2 regions of the Paenibacillus sp. FSL M7-1414 genome follow, and region 1 is predicted to be linked to the other one. Evidence: a T-box and tRNA genes for the amino acid it is inferred to sense, from the RefSeq annotation. Region 1 holds a T-box; the other holds one or more tRNA genes.
What was found. A T-box is a leader RNA that pairs with one kind of tRNA and senses whether it is charged. The one in region 1 lies ahead of MHH92_RS24015 (valine--tRNA ligase), so its partner is inferred to be a tRNA-Val.
Positions count from the first base shown of each region.

Region 2: it encodes a tRNA-Val, which carries the amino acid that the T-box ahead of MHH92_RS24015 (valine--tRNA ligase) is inferred to sense. The anticodon was not compared.

Region 1 covers NZ_JBBOOS010000001.1:5,484,900-5,494,579, reverse strand. Annotated here, with positions in the region: gene hemB (porphobilinogen synthase) at 1-417, shown strand, start outside; gene hemL (glutamate-1-semialdehyde 2,1-aminomutase) at 443-1,747, shown strand; gene MHH92_RS24025 (RluA family pseudouridine synthase) at 1,744-2,652, shown strand; gene MHH92_RS24020 (LysM peptidoglycan-binding domain-containing protein) at 3,019-4,602, shown strand; T-box leader at 4,758-5,039, shown strand; gene MHH92_RS24015 (valine--tRNA ligase) at 5,100-7,766, shown strand; gene MHH92_RS24010 (bifunctional folylpolyglutamate synthase/dihydrofolate synthase) at 7,845-9,221, shown strand; gene murC (UDP-N-acetylmuramate--L-alanine ligase) at 9,278-9,680, shown strand, end outside.
Region 2 covers NZ_JBBOOS010000001.1:4,680,618-4,690,297, forward strand. Annotated here, with positions in the region: gene MHH92_RS20330 (M1 family metallopeptidase) at 1-1,737, opposite strand, end outside; tRNA gene MHH92_RS20335 (tRNA-Val) at 1,927-1,999, opposite strand; gene MHH92_RS20340 (hypothetical protein) at 2,144-2,401, shown strand; gene MHH92_RS20345 (GNAT family N-acetyltransferase) at 2,640-3,083, shown strand; gene MHH92_RS20350 (DUF3892 domain-containing protein) at 3,197-3,433, shown strand; gene MHH92_RS20355 (hypothetical protein) at 3,509-3,790, opposite strand; gene MHH92_RS20360 (hypothetical protein) at 3,774-3,995, opposite strand; gene MHH92_RS20365 (DUF3889 domain-containing protein) at 4,142-4,462, opposite strand; gene MHH92_RS20370 (hypothetical protein) at 4,519-4,827, opposite strand; gene MHH92_RS20375 (manganese catalase family protein) at 5,089-5,991, shown strand; gene MHH92_RS20380 (DUF6809 family protein) at 6,217-6,510, opposite strand; gene MHH92_RS20385 (ribbon-helix-helix domain-containing protein) at 6,651-6,830, opposite strand; gene MHH92_RS20390 (DUF3626 domain-containing protein) at 7,018-8,103, opposite strand; gene MHH92_RS20395 (DUF3221 domain-containing protein) at 8,283-8,864, opposite strand; gene MHH92_RS20400 (carboxypeptidase-like regulatory domain-containing protein) at 9,060-9,680, shown strand, end outside.

The sequences.
Region 1 (9,680 bases):
CCGATTATGTCTTACTCTGTTAAATATGCATCCGCATTCTATGGTCCATTCCGTGAAGCTGCGGATTCCACACCACAATTCGGAGACCGCAAGTCATATCAGATGGACCCGGCGAACGCACGTGAAGCCTTGCGTGAAGCAGAGACGGATGTGCTCGAAGGAGCGGACATGTTGATGGTAAAACCATCCCTTTCCTATCTTGATGTCATGCGTACGATTAAGGATCAATTTGATCTTCCGCTTGTTGCCTATAATGTAAGTGGCGAGTATGCCATGGTGAAGGCGGCGGCGATTCAAGGCTGGATCGATGAGAAAAAAGTTGCCATGGAAATCCTGCTCAGCATGAAACGCGCAGGTGCAGATATGATCATTACCTACTACGGAAAAGACGCTTCACGCTGGTTGGCTGAGAAATAAAATAATTACATTGAGGAGGATATTCATGACTGCACAACAAGGTAATCGTCGCAATGATGAGCGCTCACGCAGCGCGTTTGAGGAAGCGAAGCAGTACATACCCGGGGGTGTGAACAGCCCTGTACGCGCATTCAAATCGGTGGGACTTACTCCGATCTATGCAGAGCGCGGTGAAGGGTCCAAAATCTACGATATTGATGGCAATGTTTTTATTGACTATGTGGGATCGTGGGGCCCACTCATTATGGGACATGCACACCCTGACGTTGTAGAAGCTTTGCGTGAGACAGCCCTCAAAGGAACAAGCTTTGGTGCGCCTACCTTGCTGGAGACCGAGATGGCAAAACTGGTCTGTGAGCGTGTACCTTCTATCGATATCGTGCGGATGGTTAATTCCGGCACGGAAGCAACCATGAGTGCCATTCGACTGGCACGCGGGGTAACCGGACGCAGTAAAATTCTGAAGTTTGAAGGATCATATCATGGACATGCAGACAGCTTGCTGATCAAGGCTGGCTCAGGTGTTGCAACGCTGGGTCTGCCAGATAGTCCAGGCGTACCTGAAGGCGTAGCTGTGAATACCATTACGGTGCCTTATAACGATCTGGAGTCCGTGAGACTTGCTTTTGAACGTTATGGTGAAGAACTGGCCGCTGTTATTGTGGAGCCTGTGGCGGGTAACATGGGGGTTGTTCCTCCGGCTTCCGGTTTCCTTGAAGGCCTGCGCAGTTTGACGACCCAATATGGCAGCCTGCTTATTTTTGACGAAGTCATGACCGGTTTCCGCGTAGGGTTGAACTGTGCTCAGGGACGATATGGGGTTACACCTGACCTGACTTGTCTGGGTAAAGTTATCGGTGGCGGACTCCCGGTTGGTGCTTATGGTGGCCGTCGGGATCTGATGGAACAGATTGCTCCAACAGGACCGATCTATCAGGCAGGTACACTGAGTGGGAACCCGCTGGCTATGGCAGCAGGATATACCACGCTCAAATTATTAACACCAGAGGTCTATGACCGTCTGGAGACATTGTCTGCACGTCTGCAAGCCGGATTCGAGAAAAATGCAGCTGAGACGGGTATTGCGATAACCATTAACCGTGTGGGTTCCATGGTTTGTCCATTCTTCAGTGCCGTTCCAGTAACCAATTATGATATTGCCAAAGAAAGCAATCTGGATCAATTCCGTCGTTATTTTGCGGCCATGATTGATCAAGGTGTGAGTGTTGCGCCTTCGCAATACGAAGGTATGTTTGTCTCTGGTGTGCACACAGAGCAGGATATTGACGATACGATTGAGGCGAATCGTAAAGCTCTTCAATCGCTATGACCATCAAAAGTTGGAAACGCCGCGGGGAATGGCTTGAGCTGATGCCAGGGAAAGCCGTAACAGGCAGTTCGGACAAACCGATGGCCGCAGAGCAGTGGCTATTGTCTGAACTTCAGTTTCCGGAGAAACTGCTCCGTCAGTTAAAAGCAAACCAAGGAATACAACTTGCAGGGGACCGGCTTCGGCTGGCCCTTTTTGCGTCCCAGCCAATCGATGTTGAGCCACGCTGGGCTGATGTGGATGTATTGTATGAGGATGATTTCTGTCTGGTTATGCACAAACCGGCAGGCATGAAACTGCATCCAGATGGAAGCCTTGCCGATCAGGCCATCACGCTGGATCATGTGGTTGCCTCTTATTATGAAATGAACGGAATCCAGGCGAGCGTACGCCATGTTCATCGACTGGACGAGGATACAACCGGACCTGTCCTGTATGCCAAAAATGCTTTTGCCCTCGCCAAACTGGATGAAGCGATGCGTCGCAAAGAGATTGGCCGCCATTATGTAGCCATTGCAGGTGGACAAATCCCCCCTGAACTCCACAAAATTGATGCTCCGATTGGCAAGGATAGACATCACAAACAGCGCAGGCGTGTCTCGGAAGGTGGACAGGAAGCTGTTACTCATGTGGAGATCGTCGAAGTGTGGGAACGAGCAACCCTTGTACGATTAAAGCTGGATACAGGACGCACACACCAAATTCGTGTACACCTGAGTTACGCGGGACATCCGCTTATTGGTGATGCGTTGTATGGAGGTAGAGCGGATGCCATTGGACGACAAGCACTTCACGGAGAGATGCTTAAGTTTAGTCATCCGTTAACCGGAGCGATGATTGAAGTGAACGACCCTTGGCCGTCCGATTTCACACAATTGGCAGAGCGTGAGCGTCAAAATTATTAATACACTATATAAGTTCGACTAACTATTTACACGAGAACGGAGAGGACAGAAACAACCAGAAGAAGCAAAGCGTTCGCCTAAAAGCTTTCTGAAAGAAAACTGCTTCGGAAGCATAAGCTATCCCCGGATTTTCCCTTTATAAAAAGGAATGAAAAAAATCTGGGGATAACAGCGATCAGAAGGTTGTTCTGTCATTGGAGTGACAGTGTAAATAATCATGAGGTGAACATATATAGCAAGGTTTTTCAAAAGGTGGCATGCTCCCCTCATTCAAGGCATATAGATGGGGTAACGAAGGATTTGGACCATGGATCAGTCCCATGAGAAGGATCATGGTGAACATATGCCGAAAGGAGGACGCCACCTTTGTTGAATCAACCTTATGGTTTGCGGTTCGATATTTATGAGCGCGTTCATTTGTCTGAGGGAGTTCCTGCGATTGAGGAATTGGAGGAGATTGAACTATACCCGCGCATTCAAGTCATAGGGCAGGATGATCATGCCACATTAAGAGGGCATCTTTTACTTACAGGTGCGTACAGAGGAGAAAATGAGGCTTCAGAGGAGCTCAAACATTTCATTCCCGTGGAGATCACAGTGCCGCTGAACCGGGTCAGATCGATTGAGGATATTTCCATCGAGATCGAAAATTTTGACGTGGATCTGTTATCCAATCGCAGTCTGAACATTACAGGTGTATTGTCGCTGCGAGGTATCGAAGGTTTTCCTGTTGAAGAGCCACAAGTATGGTCAGCAGATGAGTTTACAGTTGTTCATTCACCTGATGTTCAGCAATCCAACCGTTCCGATGAAGCAGCACAGGCAGGTAGCGATCCCAACACATTTGCACAAGAGTACCTGCTCCAGCGGAGTGAGGAAGAGAGACTTGCGAATGCAGCAGAACTTGCATATGGTGCTCCGGAATTCGCTGACCTGTCCACAAGGGAAGAGACATTAAGGAATAGCGAAGAATGGCAGCAGGATTATGCGAATGCGTCATCCGCAGAGCCACTTCAATCTGAGGAGCTAAGTGCGGAGTACGCTAACGAAAACAGACAACCTGATGCAAATGAAGATCCCGCATCTCTGACAGCGAATGGAGATGAATTGGCATCTCATGAGCAATACAGCGAACCTTCTCCGATTTCGTCATTTATGGCTGAGACCGCAGATCGATTAGCTTCTTACCCTGAGTCAGAACCATTGCTGCCTCTGGAAGATGAGTCTTCGGGTTGGTCCGAGCCTTCCGTGGATGCATTGCCTGCGAACTCGAGAAGTGCAGATCAAGCAGTCTCAGAGCCTACTGCTCAATCATCTAATGAGTTGGCATCACCGGATGTACCGGACGCACCAGAGGTATGGCACTTCGAATCCGCGAGATCTGTACCTCAGCAGGAGAATCAGGCAGTTGCCGATGTCCCGGGCGAATCACAGGCGGAGAACTGGCAAGGTGTATTTGCTTCGTCCGAACCAGGCAACGCTGAGGAAGACCGGCCGTCTTTTGAAGCGACTGGGGTAGACGAGTTCGTACAGAACGAAGCATTTGTTCCTGAACCTGTGGCTGAGACGGAAGACAAGCCAGAGCTGAAGGTTGCTTTTGGCAGCAAAAAAGAATCCGCACCACGGCAAGAAGAGGGCGTAGGTATCTCTTCTTTGTTATCCTCCGGTAGAGCGGCACGCGATGCTGAAGTGGAGCGAGGCGATGAGGTTCCTGCGGGTGTGGTACAGGAAGAAACGTATCCAGCTGATGATGTGGAATGGAAGAACCTGTTCCTGGGAACGATCGTGGACCAGACCCCGTTCCGCAAGGTGAAACTTTGCATCGTTCAGCGAGAAGATACACTGGATGCTATTGCAGATCGATATCAATTGAGCACGAGGGAACTTCAGTTGTATAACCGATTATCTGAGCAGGTTGTGGAAGAAGGTCAGATATTGTACATCCCTTAATCCGTAGTTAAAGCCTTCGTTACGACCCGTGATCCCCTTGAGGATTGCGGGTTTTTGCATGATTCGTCCTAAACCTGCATTCCAGCGCTCTTTATCCGCTGTTGTCAGGTTGACTATCGCGCACGAGCAAGGTATGATGTGTGTAGGTTTTTTGAAGAACAACGTGGAACGGGAGTAGTAGACAGTATGACCTTTCAGAGAGTGGAATTGCAACGCTGTGAGATTCCGCAGGAACCAACTGATCGAAGTCGCCCGGGAGTTGCCTGTTTGAATACAAGGGATGAATGAGATCTATCGTCATTTATTTCTGAGGTAGGATGGGCCGGTAGCAGCCGTTATCTGCTTGAAGTGTCACGTCATGTACAGAGGGTGAAGTCTATCTTGCTGTAGGCGTGAAACAAAGGTGGTACCGCGAAAGCTAACCTTTCGTCCTTTGATGGATGAAAGGTTTTTTTGTTTTTTTTGGCGAAGATGATGAAGTAACGGAGGAATGACACATGTCTGAGGAAAAAAAATCAGCTGCAACAGAAATGCCGACCACTTACGATCCTAAGGCGGCAGAGGATAAATGGTACTCCACCTGGATGGAACGTGGATATTTCAAAGCCGGTCAACGTAAAGATGCCGAGCCGTATACGATTGTAATTCCACCCCCAAATGTGACCGGGATGCTGCACATTGGGCATGCGCTTGATTTTACACTGCAGGATATTCTGATCCGCACCAAACGGATGCAAGGTTATGACGCACTGTGGCTTCCGGGTTCCGACCATGCAGGTATTGCTACCCAAACCAAAGTGGAGCAGAAGCTGCGTGAAGAAGGTCTGACTCGTTATGATCTGGGACGTGAGAAGTTTCTGGAGAAGGTATGGGACTGGAAAGATCAATATGCCACTACCATTCGTCAGCAATGGGGCAAAATGGGATTGTCGCTTGATTACTCACGTGAACGTTTTACGCTGGATGAAGGTCTGTCCCAAGCGGTTCGTAAAGTATTTGTTCAACTGTATGAAAAAGGCCTTATTTACCGAGGCAAACGTATCATTAACTGGGACCCGGTGAACCGGACAGCTCTGTCCGACATTGAGGTTGAATATAAAGAGGTTCAGGGTCACCTGTACCATCTGCGGTACCCGCTCAAAGACGGAAGTGGCTACGTTACAGTGGCAACAACGCGTCCTGAAACGATGCTGGGTGATACAGCGGTTGCTGTTCATCCGAAGGATGAGCGTTATGCAGATATGATTGGTAAAGTACTTGTACTGCCTATCATTGGACGCGAAATTCCAATTATCGCTGATGATTATGTGGATAAAGAGTTTGGAAGTGGTGCAGTTAAAATCACGCCTGCGCATGATCCAAATGACTTTGAAGTAGGTCTTCGTCATGATCTGCCTCAGATTACAGTAATGGATGAGAGCGGCACAATGAATGCTGAGGCAGGCAAGTATCAGGGACTGGATCGCAGTGACTGCCGCAAGCAGATTGTTGCTGACTTGAAAGAGCAGGGCGTATTGATCAACATTGAGGATCACACGCATCAGGTTGGACACAGTGAACGTACCGGAGCTGTTGTTGAGCCGTATCTGTCTACACAGTGGTTCGTTGAGATGAAGCCACTTGCAGAGAGAGCGATTAAGAAACAACAGAGCGGCGAAGGGGTTAATTTTGTTCCAGATCGTTTTGAGAAAACCTATCTGAACTGGATCGAGAACGTTCGTGACTGGTGTATTTCCCGTCAACTGTGGTGGGGACATCGTATACCTGCTTGGTATGATGAAGAAACAGGTGAAATCATCGTATCTGCTGAAGATCCAACAACGCTGCCAGAGAATGCTGGACGCAAGCTTAGACAGGACGAAGACGTACTCGATACTTGGTTTAGCTCCGGCTTATGGCCATTCTCCACACTAGGCTGGCCGGAAGATACGGAAGACCTGAAACGTTATTATCCGACAAGTGTACTTGTGACAGGGTATGACATCATATATTTCTGGGTTGCACGTATGATTTTCACTGCACTGGAATTCACCGATGAGATTCCGTTCAAGGATGTGCTGATGCATGGTCTTGTTCGTGATGCAGATGGACGCAAAATGTCCAAATCACTGGGCAACGGTGTAGATCCGCTGGATGTGATTGAGAAATACGGCGCAGATGCAATGCGTTACATGATCTCAACCAGCAGCACGCCAGGTCAGGATCTGCGTTTCCGTTGGGAACGAGTGGAGCAGGCTCGTAACTTTGCCAACAAGATCTGGAATGCTTCGCGCTTTGCATTGATGAATCTGGAAGGATTCACCTATGAGGAACGTGACATTAGCGGAGAGCTTGGTACAGCGGATTATTGGATTTTGCACCGTCTGAACGAAACTTCCCGCGATATTACGCGTCTAATCGAAGCGTATGAATTTGGGGAAACGGGTCGAGTGTTGTATAACTTTATCTGGGATGACCTGTGTGACTGGTACATCGAGTTTGCTAAGCTGTCCTTCTATGGGGAAGATCCGGTTGCCAAGAAGAAAACACAATCCGTGCTTGCTTATGTGCTGGATCAGACCATGCGCCTGATTCATCCGTTTATGCCATACATCTCCGAAGAGATCTGGCAGCATCTGCCGCATGAAGGTGAGACCATTACGCTGGCATCATGGCCGGTATATGATCCTGCTCTGGAGAACCCAGAGGCTGTTGCCGAGATGAACCTGCTCATGGATACCATTCGTGCAGTGCGAAACATTCGTGCAGAAGTGAACGTGCCGATGAGCAAAAAGATCGAGCTGATGGTCAAAGCAAATAGTGCTGAGACGTCCAGCATCATTGCGCGTAACAGTCACTACATCAAACGTTTCTGTAATACGTCCGAGTTCGATAGTGGGCTGGATTTAAACTCACCGGATAAGGCAATGACTGCGATCATTACGGGGGCAGAACTATACTTGCCGCTCGCAGGTCTTATTGATATCGAGCAGGAAGTGGCTCGTTTGGAGAAAGAGTTGGAGAACCTTGAGGGCGAAGTTCTCCGTGTAGAGAAAAAACTGGCGAACGAAGGCTTTGTTGCCAAAGCTCCTGCCAAAGTTATTGAGGAAGAGCGCGCCAAGCAAGCAGATTATTCCGATAAACGGGATAAAGTGATTGCACGAATCAAGGAACTTAAAGGTTAATATATGTGGGTCGGATGGAGAGCCATTATGCCATCCGGCCGCTTTTTTCACTCAAACTCGGGACCGAAGGTGAATCAGATGACGGAATTAGACGGGACAGATGCAGCAGCTCCTTTACTTACGTACAACGAGGCCGTGGACTGGATCAATGGCCTTATTCCTTTTGGCATCCGACCTGGATTGGAACGAATCGAGAGTCTGATGTCCATGTTAGGCAATCCACACCAACGTCTCAAATTTATTCATGTCGCGGGAACGAACGGCAAAGGTTCGACTTGCGCTTTTTTGACGTCAGTGCTTCTTCAGGCTGGATATGATGTGGGTACCTTTACGTCGCCTTATATCACCAAGTTTACAAACCGTTTTCAATACAACGGTGAGGATATTCCTGAAGAAATCCTGCTTAAGCTCTCGAACCGATTACATCCACTGGTTATGGAAATGGCCTCCACTCCGCTTGGATCACCCACGATGTTTGAGGTGTCCACGGCTCTGGCGCTTCTGTACTATGCAGAGGAGTGTTACCCTGACGTTGTGGTATGGGAGACGGGGCTAGGGGGAAGGATGGACGTAACGAATATTGTCGCACCTGTTGTGTCCGTCATCACGAACATTGGTATGGATCATACGGATGTGCTTGGAGATACGATTGAGCAGATTGCTGGAGAAAAGGCAGGTATTATCAAGCCGGGAGTACCCGTTGTGACTTGCGCGACTCAACCCGAAGCTGTGAAGGTGATTCAGGAGAAAGCACAGCAGCTTCAATCAAGCGTGTATTTGGCTGGAGATCAATTCTCTTATCATAGACTGGACAGCAATGAGAACGGACAATCTTTTCATTTTACAGGCCCGTTCCGTGATCTGGACGTTCGCATACGCATGCAGGGCTCACATCAATGTGACAATGCAGCGGCCGCACTTATGGTGCTTGAATTGCTTAGACAATACATGGCATTTATGCTGGATGACAACGATATTGCACTTGGACTGGAGAATGCTTTCTGGGCAGGAAGATTCGAAAAAGTCGTCGATGAACCCCGAATTGTGCTTGATGGAGCACATAATCCGGAAGGGGCAGAGTCACTGGCCAAGAGCATTATGGATGTCTATCCGCACAACAAGTTAATTTTGATGATGGGTATGTTGGCAAATAAGCATCACGAAGCGTATTTGCAGCATATACTGCCACTAGTGGATACGCTGATCCTGACCGAGCCAGATTTCCGACGCAAAATGGATGCAGCCGAATTGCTGCAGATTGTCGAACGGGTACGTCCCGCCATTGCGAAGCAGGAACTGGAAATCATCGTCGAGCCCGAATGGGCAAAGGCACTTGATCTATTGAAGTCACGGACGGAAGCGGAAGATCTGGGGGTGGTCTCCGGCACACTGTACCTGATTGCGGATGTGCGGGCAGCCCTTTTGCATCAAACCGATTCTGAAAAAGGTTGGTGAAAGTTTTGTTAAATACATCGGAACACGTTCATTTTATAGGGATTGGCGGATATGGCATGAGTGCCATCGCAAGAGTTATGTTGGAAATGGGATACACCGTTACCGGATCGGATGTCGCTTCACAGGAGTTGACCGAGAAGTTGGCAGCCAAGGGAGCGAAAATATATATCGGACATACGGCAGAGCACGTCACTGGAGCAGATCTTGTTGTCTACTCTACGGCAGCGCCTGCTGATAATGTGGAACGGGTAGCAGCTGCAGAGCTGAATATTCCGATTCTGCATCGTTCCCAGATGCTTGCACGTTTGTTGAACGAACGTAAAGGTGTGGCTGTAGCTGGGGCTCATGGTAAAACAACCACTTCATCCATGATTGCACTTGTTATGGATAAATGTGATACAGATCCGACATACATTATTGGCGGAGAAATCATGAATGTGGGTACCAACGCGAAGGCCG
Region 2 (9,680 bases), 800 kb from region 1:
TTTAGTTGCAAGCTTACTCACCTGATCGCTGAGCACAATGGTTAATTCCTCGCCTTGAAGGGCTTTGTCCATCAATCGATTCATCACTTCATAAGGCAGATTGGGGATTATACCCATGACAGTCTGATATTGCACTTGTAAGACATCATGCACATAGGCGGCGGTCTCTTCCGGTGATAATTGGTATTCCGGCTTTAAGACAAAATCAGGCTGATATAGGGCCATCTGCATTTCTGAACGTATTTCTTTACCAAGCACATCTTCAATGGTTCGAAGCAGCCCCTCTACCGTTGCATTTTGGTACACGTAGCGTTTGAAATATGTCTTCATCAACTCGTCAAATTTCTCTTCACCGACGGAACGGTAAAGCTGATAGATCGCTTGTCGCCCCTTCTGATAATATACCAAACTTGCCAAATCCCCAGCTTCATCGTTTGTTGACGCAATCGCCATATCTACGGGCGCAGTATCAAACTGTATGGATCTGAACCCATTTAGCTTGTCTCCCTGTTTCTCGGCAAAATACACCATGGAGAAATCAGCAAAGCCTTCATCCAGGAAGGATTCTGTCTCCGAATTATTACCAATCAATGCATGGAACCACTGATGCGCTATTTCATGAACAAATGTTGTGTCTTCTTCTGGAACAGCACCATTTTGAATCTGTCCCATCTGGATGAGCCTCGCATACTCCACGGCAACGCCTTGTACATACGTCTCGACAATTCGGAACTCTGGATAGGGATACTTGCCATATTTCTCACTATAGAAATCGATGACCTTGAATGCCTGATTAATGTAGCGGTCAACTATCTTTTTCTTGGATGGATCATCGTTGTAATAATAGTATTCCACCGTCAGACCGTTACGAGTAACACTCTCCACTTGAAGGTTTGGGCTAGCAAAGAATACAAACTCCCTTGTGTTCTCGGCCACAGCAGAAACAACTTTACGACCATGTTCTGTACTGATTTGAGTGGTGATCGTACCCGGCATGGCTACTTGATACTCATCAGAAACATTTAATTGAACTTCAAAGTCCGATGAGGTGTAATAATCGCTCTCAAATGTTTGACTATACGGTGCCTTGTTCCACTGATGCTTTACCTCGTCGTATACAGACATCACCGGGAACCAGTGTGCACCATTGATCATGTCCTTGTAGTAGGAAACTCGCTGTGAGCCATAGGGTATATTCAACTGAAACTCCAGTTGGAATGATACCGATTCACCTGGTTGTACGGGCTTCTTCAACTGCACGGTCAACGCTTGGTTTTCCTTATGGAAGTCCAGCGATTGGCTATCTGCGCTTACAGCCTGAATATCGATGCCACCCAGAAAGTCCTCCGCTGTCTTCTCCGGGTGATCTTCACTAATCTTCTCATTATGCTGTTGGTACATGCTCGCCTGTGTAGACTTGGAGAGGTTTGCATCAGCATATGTATGAAGAACCAGCTGCTGGAGTGCATCCTTGCTTGTGTTGCGGTACGTTACCTTCTCGCTCCCCTGGATCGTCATGTCCTTCTCATTTAATCGAGCCTGAATCTGGTATTGAATCGGCGTCTGCTCTATCGAGTCTTTCTGTGTGTTATATATCTTCGTAGATACAGGTGCTGGGCCTGCTTCCGCGGCAACAACCCCCATGTTGGCAAGTGGGCTTGTTGCCAGTATTAAAGCCAGTGTACCCGCGATCCCTACTCTGGCTAACTTTGATGTAAATGGACTTGAATAATTCATAAGTTCTCTCCTTCTTCTGTACTATATTGACCTCAGAACCAAGTATAGAAGACGAACCTTACGCTGAATTTATGTTTTATTTAAGTTTTGTTTAAAAAAGAAGAGAGAAAATGAAACTATCGCAAATCGCATTCATGTTTGTATGTAAAAAAAAGAAAAGAAGCCTTACAATGTAAGGCTTCTCATGTATGATCTGTAGTGGGCTCGAACCACTGACCCCTACCCTGTCAAGATAGTGCTCTCCCAGCTGAGCTAACAGATCATGATATATAATTGTTTCCCAATCAAGTAACAGTATCATATCAAGTAACCGTGTTCATTGTCAATGATTTATTTGGTTATAATTCACCCGAAATGGTGCACAATAAAGGAAAGATTACCATTTCTACAACGAGGTGAATTCCCTATGAGAAACATAACAAAACGGTCAAAATCTAATAAACATGCATTTACCAAATGCTTCTTTCTCTTTGCTGGGCTTATGATTCTCAGTACAACCGTTACTGGTTGCGGCTTGGAGAAGGATGAACATACGGTACAATTCCAACAATTACAACAGCCCAATGAAAATAGTGAGTCTCTGCCCGTCTGGCTGGACGTATACTCCAAATCTGTAATTCAAGATGTGTATTCTCCGCGAGGAAGCAGTGAAGTCTTGCCGTGAAGGTTAACAGGTGAATTACTCGTCTTCATCCCACTTGCGTGAGTATGCTTTCTTCGTAACGTAATACAACAGAGTAATCATTCCCGCCGACATTAGCAATGTAATTACCATGATGCCTGTCATGCCCATCACTACCCCCTCCTCTCCCAATATGTTCCAGACTTCACTATACAGGAAAAACATTTTTTTGTATAATTCAGTCTGATATGTCGCGCAAGAGCAGAAAGAAGGAATGGAATTGGCAGCTGAGATTAGTTATGTATCGACAGAAGAACAACTGGAGCAAGCCCTGGGAATTCGCCATCACGTTTTTGTTATTGAGCAACAGGTGCCTGCCGAGATTGAGATTGATCAATATGATGTCATCAGTCCGGATGTGCATCATGTATTGTTAAGTACGGATGGCCAAGCTGTAGCCACAGGACGTCTGATCTATTACAGCAAGGATACGGCCAAAATGCAGCGAATCGCAGTGCTTGAATCTCATCGTTCATTTGGTTATGGACGTGTGCTTCTGCTCGCGATGGAGGAGCTGGCACGTGAACTCGGCTTATCCTATTCTGTACTGGATGCGCAGTGTCAGGCACAGAAATTCTATGAAAAACTGGGTTATGAAGTGATTTCGGAAGAACCTTTTTATGATGCAGATATTCTGCATGTTCGTATGAGAAAGAGCCTGTAAAACCTCCGCGTTGGCAGGTCTTTATTAGCATATGGTGCATACTTCCGATGAATTGGGATAGGCTAATCAGGTAAGCAGATTCCTATCTCGTCATATAAGGAGAGTGTGACATCATGGATCAAACGACACGCGAGAGTTTCACAGCCGTACAGAAAAATGGTGACGGTGACCTGACAGCCTTTCAGACTTCAGCAGGACGCGTACTGGATTATCAGCAGGCACTTGCAGAAGTACAGGCTGGCGCTATTGCCGGTGTGAATGTATTTAAAGGCAAGGATGGCGAAATGTACATTCGCGGCGATGCCGACGGTGACCCAACCAACAACCTGGACCAACTTCCCCATTTCTAAAATAGATGCACATGTCGTACATGTGACACAATAAGCGCCGATCCGGATATCCGGGTTGGCGTTTTCTTATTAGAATTAATAGTCCGTAAAATATTTTACGGAATCACCGGAAGGTTGGCTTTTGCGAATCGGCTGTTGTACCTGTTCCCATGCCTGTAAAATCTGTATTCCTTCGAGATTAGACCGGTTCTCCCAGGCGATGTGCCCGGTGCGTTCAAGCTCCAGCAAAGACTCATGAATGTAAGCTCTGCTTCGTCCTGTCTTGTTCTCCAGTTCATCCATACGCGGCACCCTGCGCCGTTGTCCTGCATAGTTCACCATAATACGCAAAATCTTGCGTTCAAAGTCGTTCAGCATACTTTACCTCCCCATTCAGATCGGTAACAGGACGCCATGCCAGAATACCTTGCTCCAGAAATGTTCGGGGTGAGCCTTCTTTTCCCGCTGATGCTCTAATCATCCCGCCACGTACACTGTTAATTCGAATCTGTCGCTGCGTAATCTGCCCTGCACGATCCATGTAGACAAGCTCCACCATCTGGCCAATATATTTCCCTAGCATAATCATCCCTCCGATAAGAACGTTTGTTTGTATTTCATATTATATGCGAACATAAGTTCTTTATTCAATAGTAAAAAAAGGATTTTGTAAAATAAAAAAAACCAGACTTTCACCTTAATGATTAAGGCAGTCTGGTTCATAACGGATCAGTGCCGATCCGATTCGGAAAATTGTACTTTCTTTAATTGCTGTGTAGATGGATTAAAATCAACATTTACATAGACTGCGAATTGTTTGCCGTCTTTCGCACGAACCCATAGCTTGAACTGTTCCCGTGATTGATCTGCTGTTAGAGAGGTGCGACCGATATGCTTATAGTCCAAAATATCCACATTATACTTGGTCTGTGTTTCTTTGACCGCAATAATTCCCCACTTCGCATAATCAGGGATGGCGGCGCCTGTGCCTGATGTAATTCCGGCTAAACTCAGGACTACCGACATGACGGTAACGATGAGCATTCTCATTTCACTCACTCCTTGGGACAATATGTTTCTGTTATATTGCCCGTCCGGGTTTCATTTTACACGAATAAACGAAAGATCCAGGCCAGTGGCCGTAGGGAAAAAGGAACCACATGAACAAGCCGATCAAACGAATCAGGAGGCTCCGTCCGGAAACTCATTCCCCAGTCACCCGAGAAAAAGTGTTGTTGTGTCTTCGGCTCCTCAGGACGTTCCAACCCGTATTTCTTTTCAAGCCTTTGCCTAGTTTGTTCATCCACCTGAACCTCGTTCGTAACGTCATATGCTGTGGCAGGCTCGCTGCTTATGTACATCTGAATCATTAGAAACATTACAATCCCAACTATTTGTACCCAACGCTTGTTCATCTCTTACTCCTTTATGGATTCATGACTCTCTTCTCTTGTACGTGAAGACTCGTTTGAATGTTTGATTATACATAAATTTGACCGTATTGGAAATAACAAATGGGAGAAGAGTTGGGGCATGCGTTATGCGATGCTTAAGTCCCATTTGGTTGATTTTTTGTTTAAAAAACCCAATAGACGTGTAATAGGCCATGACAGAGTGACTCCACGATCTGAAACTCTACACGATCTGCAATACCAATATGAGGAGGTTACACCCGAATGTTCAAACGCTTGGATGAAATCCTGATTGAGATTCCCAATGTCGAGAAGCCAGATCCGAATGCTGCGGCAGCTATACAAGAATTACTCGGCGGCAAATTCGGAGAAATGTCAACGTTGAACAACTACCTCTATCAATCATTTAATTTTCGATCCAAAGAAAAGCTGAAGCCCTTCTATGACCTCGTCATGAGCATTACGGCCGAAGAATTGGGTCATGTTGAACTCGTGTCTCATGGCATTAACAAATGCCTCCGAGGTTCAACCGAGTACAAAGAACCCGACGATACACCGCTAGGTTCCGTGAAAGATGCTCGTCTGTCGTATCACTACCTGGCAGGTGCACAAGGCGCAATGCCTTTTGACTCTATGGGTAATCCATGGACGGGAGCAAACGTCTTCAACAGTGGTAACCTGGTCGAGGATCTGCTGCATAACTTCTTCCTAGAATGTGGCGCTCGTACCCATAAAATGAAAGTATATGAGATGACGGATCACCCGGCAGCGCGGGAAGTGGTTGGTTTCCTGCTGGTACGTGGCGGCGTGCATGTTGTCGCATATGCAAAAGCACTTGAGATTGCAACTGGCGTAAATGTGACCAAGCTGGTTCCTATTCCTTCACTGAACAACAAAGCCTTCAACGAGGCTCGCAAATATGAAGAAAAAGGGGTACACACCAAGCTGTACACCTATAGTGATAAAGATTTCAATACGATCGGCCAGATCTGGAAAGGAACTCACCCCGAAGATGGACAACCTCTTGAAGTCATCCAAGGGATACCTGAAGGATTCCCGATTCCAGAAGCCCCTGGGGTCGAGGAAGAATTTGCACCGGGCATCTCACAAGAAGACTTTAAGGAGATTGCACGTCGTCTGAAAATGGCGGGGAATATTGCGGATTAAGGAACAATTTTGTTTAACAGGTTCTTTCCCTATATATAGATTTTTTAACTCTATGTTTAAGTGAAGCCCTCGAACCCTGCTGCTGAATGCAGAGAGGATTTGGGGGCTTTGTTATAATCAACTTATGATACAATTTTATGATGAAAAATGAGTATGTTATATGCACGTCATTTCCTGAGAATTTAGCTTTAAAAGTAAATCTGATCTCTGCTCACATCGTTAAACTTAGTTAAACTCCAACACCGATTCCTCACGCTGGCTCATGACTTCAATTAACATGTTGGCACCCAGACGAAAACCTTGTGCAAACGCTGCTTCCGTATGCATGCCCTCACATCTGCCACACAAGTCAAATAACTGTTCAAGCTCACGGAATTCTTCCTCGCTCAATCGATTCTTCCACTGCTCTGTCAGAGCTGCAATCTGCCGTCCTAACGCTTGGTATTCAGGATGTGTCGGCATCATCATCTCATCCGGTCGAAGTCGTCCATTATATAATGCTTCTAATATCGAATTCATGTGCATCCTCCTGTATATCAATTCGCACCTCACTTGAATGAACGTTCTGCACATGGTAGGATATTTATGCAGTCGCTCATTCAAGTGATTGCGTGATAGGAAGCAGCGTGTTCTTCGCGGGACTAGCGCTGCTTCCTTTTTTACTTTTGGAGTTCGTCGTAAATCTTCTCAATCCCTTTGCGAACGATGTCTGATCGATTCGTATTCAGCTTCTCAGCCGAAATATCGAGCTTGTTCATAATTTCCTCGTCAACACGTATCTCAATCGTTCTGCTTTTGGGTTTGTCAGATTTAGGCCGCCCCATCTTTTTGGCGGACATTGCTTCACCTCTTTTTTTGTCCTGACATTAATATATTATCGTCCGGACAAAAAGTCAATTCAATTGTAAAACATACGTTCGTTTTTATGACAGTAGATTCATAGATAAAATGTATAGTCTGTAATCCGTTTGAATGATAAAAAACAACCTTGAACGGCTAGGCGCTCAAGGTCGTTAGAGTACTATTTCACTCTTCCATTGGCTTTCCATATCTCACTAAGACATGCCAGAGTAATTTTAACTCTTGTAGAACTTCTTTGTAGGTTCCTCTATCACTCCAATGGCTTGGGTTTCGTTTCAAGTCCATAGCTGCAGAACCAATGATATTTGCATCAATCAAATCACTTTTTGCAATTCTCTTGGCTAGCGAAGGCATCGAAGGACCTCGAAAATCCATAGGAATGTCATCAACCAATAGTGTAAAGCCCATGTGCCAGTGGAGATCAATGGAATACTTTAAACATATCTGCTCTAAGATTCTTCCTGTATGGGTGCCTTTAAATGATGGGTCGGCAACAAGCAACTCTACATCTTTTTCAAGGGAAATATCACCATGAACCTGAGCTTCGATATAATGGTCCAGATCTCGGTTTGGCTCTTGGTTTGATGGATTTTGGAATGGTTTCTCAAGATTGACAAGCATATGGTCGATTAACTTTTGAACCGATAAATTTCTTTCACCAATGGCAAAACCACTATAGAATACATCCCTCATGAGAGCAGCCAAGATAAGGTCAAACTCCTCATACGTTCCCTTTTCCTCGGGGTCTTGGTGAGAATCCAAATATGTATACGTGCAACGTTGAGAGACCTCAGTGGATAAAAGGAAGTAACATGATCCAAAACGCGGAGCAGGTCCATCGGGATGTACCATGACATTGAGTGCCCCATACTTGGGTCGTTCGCTATTGGTTGAGCCATTTATTTGGTACGCTCCGCCAAACATTTTATTTTCCCAAACGTCACGTTCACCACCTGAAAATGCGGATACACTTTCATTCGATAAGAAAGTCTCAAACTGATTTTTATAAACTCCCTGCTCAAGTAGCGCTTCAGCAACGCTTTTAATGGTCGGATCTAATCGATCTGGGTGAAAGTGTAGCGCGATACTTGCATGAGATTTTAGTTTGGTGATAGCATCTTCAAATGTCTTCAGCTCGATGTTGGACATACGAAGGATTTCCCTAATGGTTTGCTCCGCCTCATTTTTGCGGCTTCTTGCATAATTGGTTACATGCTCTTGAGCTAATTGCTGAGACCTTGATAGTTCCATGGGCAGAGGAGTCCTTTCCCTTTTTATAGAATCATAATACATGATGGACAGTGAGGGAACTTACAGGCGTTTCAAAAATCATGATAGCTTGCAATGAATCTAATCCACATCATCTCTTTCAATTTGAATCATATTCATGTGCAAAGCGGTTCCTCCACCATCATAAAGCTATGAACCCCTTATTCTCCGCCTTGTGTCTTAACTTTCTCCTCATCATTCACGGTCACATGAACTACTTGCCCTTCATTCGCTGTCATCGCATCTCGAATAAGAAGGGTCCATGTCCCTGAATCTGCATCAAACCGCTTGTCCTCAATGACTGGAACACGGATGTTCTCTGCACCAGGTGAAAGAAGTCCGCTACGAATCGCATCCGCATCCGTCATATGCGCACCATCCGGTGCCACTGGACAAGATACCGCTATCTTTTCTGCTCTGGCCTGCCCAGGATAGGGTTCATTTTCCGGGCCTCCATCCGTCCAGACTTCAACATAGGAACCGATCTGTGGATCAGGCGCATTGGAGAACCATTTTGCTGGATAATACCGACTGTTTCCTCCATTGGAACTGTAATCTTCAAATACGGGATCAACAACAAGAATGGAATCGTCTTTACGTTCAACCACATAACCAGAGAAGCCCTTTTCTGTCGGTAAATTTGCAATAGTTTGTGCTGACTTGCATTCGTTTGATCCGGCACATCCCGTAAGACCTAGTATCCAGATCGAGAGCATTGTACAAACGATACGAAGATTAGACACCTCTTAGTTCCCCCTCTAACAGCGTTCACTTTCTACTTCTTATTGCTGACGTCCCAGATCAGCTTATTGTTGCATAACAATGGAGCCAACTTTGAGTGTTAGATTTACAAATACACCCAAAAGTCCTCTTGTTTTCTCTTGATACAAAACGTATCATTTATATTGGTAATATAATTAATGAGGGGGAAACCATGTATGATCCAAAGTCCAAAAGGGGTAATTCAATCATTCATGCTATGTATTTTTACTATCTTACTTTACATTACATATGCTGAAACATCTCATGCTGCTGGTCCAGTGGCGTCACCTTCCAATTACGAGGACGATATCAACCTACCGGCTGTTGTTTATGGAAAAATTACGGATAGAGTAGGAAATGTGGTCCCCCACGCCAATGTTGAATATGAACTCAATCATCTAGGAGAAATAACGAAATATAGTACAGTAGCAGATGAGAACGGAAATTACCATATTGAGGCTGTTGTACGAGATTCTACAGATATGTATTTGTACGTCAGTGCAGATGGTTTCATCACCTACATTTCATATAATAAATACGATACCTTCACGCTAAGACCTGGTGATGAGGTGAAACATGACATCCAGTTATATGAGCCTTCCACAATCATAGGCACGGTAAAAGACCAGACTGGCCAGCCCATCGCTGGCGCTAAAATTCAAGTTACAAGTATCCCATACCTGATCGAGACAGATGAAAATGGCAGATATACCGTAACGGGAATTGATTACGATTATAGTGCAAACATTGCAATGTGGGTTGATAGTGACAACTATGTTCCCTACGTGGAAGATCGT